DNA from 2 places in the Pseudahrensia aquimaris genome. Region 2 is predicted to be linked to the other one. Evidence: predicted binding sites of a transcription regulator. Region 2 holds the regulator's gene; the other holds the start of a gene.
What was found. Region 2 encodes LexA, which represses DNA repair genes until DNA is damaged. Its sites were predicted from a motif close to TGTTCNNNNTGTGTTCNG; they were not measured.

Region 1: the regulator LexA is predicted to act here: its motif matches at 1,257-1,274, upstream of uvrA (excinuclease ABC subunit UvrA).

Annotation. Positions count from the first base shown of each region.
Region 1 is NZ_JBHTJV010000026.1:66,775-68,979, forward strand. It holds gene uvrA (excinuclease ABC subunit UvrA) at 1-1,098, opposite strand, end outside; gene ssb (single-stranded DNA-binding protein) at 1,396-1,905, shown strand; gene tenA (thiaminase II) at 1,939-2,205, shown strand, end outside.
Region 2 is NZ_JBHTJV010000013.1:99,400-101,604, forward strand. It holds gene ACFQ14_RS13980 (ComEC/Rec2 family competence protein) at 1-607, shown strand, start outside; gene lexA (transcriptional repressor LexA) at 620-1,315, opposite strand; gene ACFQ14_RS13990 (molybdopterin molybdotransferase MoeA) at 1,447-2,205, opposite strand, start outside.

The sequences.
Region 1 (2,205 bases), on a different contig from region 2:
GCTCGTGAGTTTAAAGCCGTAGACTTTGCCAAGCGCCTGCAATGTTTGCGCGTAATAGGGGGACGGATTACTGGATTTTGACCAGGGCACAATCGCGCCCTTGTTCAGCGCCACATCTCCGAGCGGCACCACAAGATCACGGTCCATCGTCTGCTGCGTGCCAAGACCATCGCAGGTGGGGCACGCGCCGAACGGATTGTTGAACGAAAAAAGCCGCGGTTCGATTTCCGGAATGGTGAAGCCAGAGACAGGGCAGGCGAATTTCTCGGAGAAGATCAGTCGTTCATGCGTCTCGTTGGCGCTCTTGTTCTTTGAACCACCGGCGGCGGTTTCATCAGCGGGCAGGGGCTTGTCGGCCAATTCTGCAACCGCCATGCCGTCGGTGAGCCGCAGTGCCGTCTCCAACGAATCTGCCAGCCGTGTTGTGATATCGTCGCGCACGACAACGCGGTCCACAACAACATCGATATCGTGCTTGTACTTCTTGTCCAGCGTCGGCGCATCGGCAATTTCGTAAAACTCGCCGTCAATTTTCACCCGCTGAAAGCCCTTTTTCATCAGCTCCGCGAGTTCCTTTCGGTATTCGCCTTTGCGGCCCTGAACGATGGGCGCCAGCAGGTAGAGGCGGGTGCCTTCCTCAAGCTCCATGACGCGATCAACCATCTGGCTAACAGTCTGGCTTTCGATCGGAAGGCCGGTTGCGGGTGAATAGGGAATGCCGACCCGCGCAAAGAGCAGACGCATATAGTCATAAATCTCGGTAACCGTGCCGACGGTCGAACGCGGGTTTTTCGACGTTGTTTTTTGTTCGATCGAAATGGCGGGCGACAGGCCGTCGATCTGATCTACGTCAGGCTTTTGCATCATCTCCAAAAACTGACGGGCATAGGCCGACAGGCTCTCGACATAGCGCCGCTGGCCCTCAGCATAAATGGTGTCAAAAGCGAGCGACGACTTGCCGGAACCGGACAAGCCAGTCATCACGATCAGGCTGTCGCGGGGCAGGTCGATATCGACGTTCTTGAGGTTGTGTTCCCGCGCACCGCGAACTGAAATGAACTTATCGTCGATGCGCTTTGCAGATTTGCGGGCGGCCATGGAATTTCCTTGCAGATTGGATCGGCTCGTCAGGCGCGGGGCGACGGCGGGAACGGGCAAGCAACACACTTAAACCCGTGACCTGTGCAAGCAAGGTCAATCCTGTCGCACCCGATTGCATCCACAGGTCGAATCAAGGGGCTTGAAGTCCCCTCGACGAGAACGTATAGTGAACATTCTGAGAGGGCAATCGTTTGAAAACGGTGGAAAACCAAGTTTGCATAAAGGTTCGAGCGGCGCTTTCATCACCATCAAGGTATCAGGAATACAAACGACCAATCTTCAGGAGCGATTGAGATGGCAGGCAGTGTAAATAAGGTCATTCTAGTAGGCAATTTGGGAGCGGACCCGGAAATCCGCCGCACGCAGGACGGCAAGGCAATTGCCAACATGTCCGTAGCCACGTCGGAATCCTGGCGCGACAAGAACACTGGCGAGCGCCGTGAAAAGACCGAATGGCACCGTGTTGTTTGTTTCAACGACGGGCTGAACAAGGTCATCGAGCAATACGTGAAAAAGGGCACGACCGTTTATCTTGAAGGCAATTTGCAGACCCGCAAATGGCAAGACCAGAATGGTAATGACAAATACACAACCGAAGTTGTGCTCCAGCCTTACACTGGGGTGCTGACGATGCTCGGCGGCCGCAACCAAGGCGGCGATCAGATGAGCGGCGGTTATGGCGGCGGCGGTCAATTGGATGGACCACCAGCAGGTGGCGGCTATGGCGGTGGTCAAGGTGGCGGCGGCAACCAGGGCGGTGGCTTTGGCGGCGGCGGCGAAATCGACGACGAAATCCCTTTCTAGGGCCAGTCAACAGATTTGCCGGGCAGCCATTCCATGACCTCGCTGTTCCAACGCCTCAAGACAGATTGTGCCGATGAATGGTGCAGCTACACCCACCATGCATTCGTGCGCGGCATGGGTGATGGCAGCTTGCCCGAAGCCGCATTTCGCGACTATCTGGTTCAGGACTATCTGTTTCTAATCCAGTTCGCTCGGGCCTACGCTCTGGCAACTTACAAAGCGCGCTCGCTGAGTGAAATGCGTGCGGGTCTGGACGGGCTCAAAGCCATTTTGGACGTCGAGATGGATCTGCACGTTCGA
Region 2 (2,205 bases):
CACTTTGATTTTCGCAACACTAGGGTTGTTGGTGTTGTGCTTGTTAAAGACACGCCTGCGTCTGATCGGCGTCGGATTCTTCATTCTGGCTGGGCTTATGGCGGGGAAAAGCGCTCGGCCTGACGTTTTAATTTTGGAGAATGGCCGGCAGGTAGCGGTGTTTGGCAGCCAAGGGAACATGGCACTGTTGCGTCCAAGGGCGGAGAAGTTTTCAGTCGGAATCTGGCAACGTGCCTATCCGTTTTCTGGGGGCAACGAGGTTGCAGAGCGTTTTGCCTGTGATCTGGGCGGGTGTTCATTCGAGACGCAGGGGCTCGTGATTGCCCACATTTCAGCACGTCACGGATTGGGCGATGATTGTCATATGGCGGATATTTTGATCGTGCCGTTTGCTGCCGATGGATTGTGTTCTGATATGGCTGAAATTGAGCGCCCCTTGATCATCGACCAAAAAAACCTGCGTCGACATGGTGCTCATGCTCTGCACATCGGTGGTTCTGCAAATTCAGCATCAAAAGGTTCGACGCGAGCTATAAAATTGCGCGTCGAAAAATCTTTCAGCGCCGCGCCGCGACTTTGGACGCGGCACCGCTTTGCTGTGGATTAAGCGCAGACGTTATCAGTGATAGCGCCTGATCAGTCCGACGAGTTTGCCTTGAACATTCACCCGATTGGCATCGAGCAGCCGCGTTTCATAGGCGGGGTTGGCTGCGACCAGAGCAATTTGCCCATTCTCTCTTCGGAATGTTTTCAACGTTGCTTCTTCGTCATCAACAAGAGCGACGACGATATCACCGGGTTCGGCCGAGTTGGCATGGCGGATGACGACCGTGTCGCCATCAAAAATACCGGCTTCGATCATCGAGTCTCCGTTCACTTCCAAAGCGTAGTGTTCGCCCATGCCGAGCATGTCGGGGGACACTGCTATATCGTGGGTATGCTCCTGGATTGCCGAGATCGGCGTGCCGGCAGCAATGCGGCCCATGACAGGAACCGTGCTCGATTCAGAAACCGACGCCGCAGCTTTGCTTAAGCCGCCTTCGATAACGCTTGGCATAAATGATTTAGCCTTTTCGGCATCAGCGGAAACAGGTGCAAAACCTTCCGGCATCTTCAAAACTTCCAAGGCGCGCGCGCGGTTTGCAAGGCGCCGGATAAACCCGCGTTCTTCCAGAGCGGTAATCAGGCGGTGGATGCCGGATTTGGATTTCAATTCCAGCGCATCCTTCATCTCGTCAAAAGACGGGGGAACACCGTCTTCCTGGAGACGGTTGTGGATGAACATCAACAATTCGTGCTGTTTGCGCGTAAGCATGGTGTGGGCCTTTCGTGCTGGCCGTCTGCGCGGACATCAGCTGAACTGACATGCGCGATTCAGAAAATACAAAGCGTGAACATCGTTACATGTTCTTTCTTCGTTCTGCAACCCTGTTTGCAAAGACTGATCTAAAGAGGGACCACATGGCATGTTGCGCCACGCTTCAGAGCGGGTGCGTTGGCAGGCCGAATGAGCAGGCAATTTGATTGGTGGTAGAGCCGGATTATCGACGAGTCCTGGCTAGCAGCCGGTGTTACCCACCAATCGCCGTCCATTAATTCGTATGTCGCCCGGGCATACTCCTCGCGCTCATTGTTCTGTGGCAGATCCACAGCCAAGCGTGCGGTTTGGTGATGCGTTTGTGCGGGCAGCCCGAGCATGGATTTTATCAGCGGGGCGAGGAAAATGGTGGTGCAAACGAGCGATGATACGGGGTTGCCGGGCAGCCCGAGATAGCGCTGTCCTGAGGGCGCGGTTCCGAAAGTTACAGGCTTGCCGGGGCGCATGGCGAGCTTCCAGAAATCCAGCGTGACACCGCGTGTTTCCAGCGCATCCTGCACCAGATCGTGATCGCCCACGGACGCGCCGCCAAGTGTAACCACTATGTCTGCGCCTTGTGCTGCTTTGAATTTTTCCTCCAGCGATTTCATCGTGTCGGATGCGATACCCAGATCGAGAACCTTGCCACCGGCTTTCTCCACCAAAGCGGCCACACCAAACGTGTTGGACGCGATAATCTGCCCCGGCTCCAGCTTCGATCCTGGCACGCGCAATTCGTCACCCGTGGCGATGATTGCTACCAGCGGCCTGCGGCGCACGGGCAGGGCCGGGTGGTTCATGGCTGCGGCGAGGGAAAGGCTGCCGGCGTCGAGAATTTCACCCGCTGA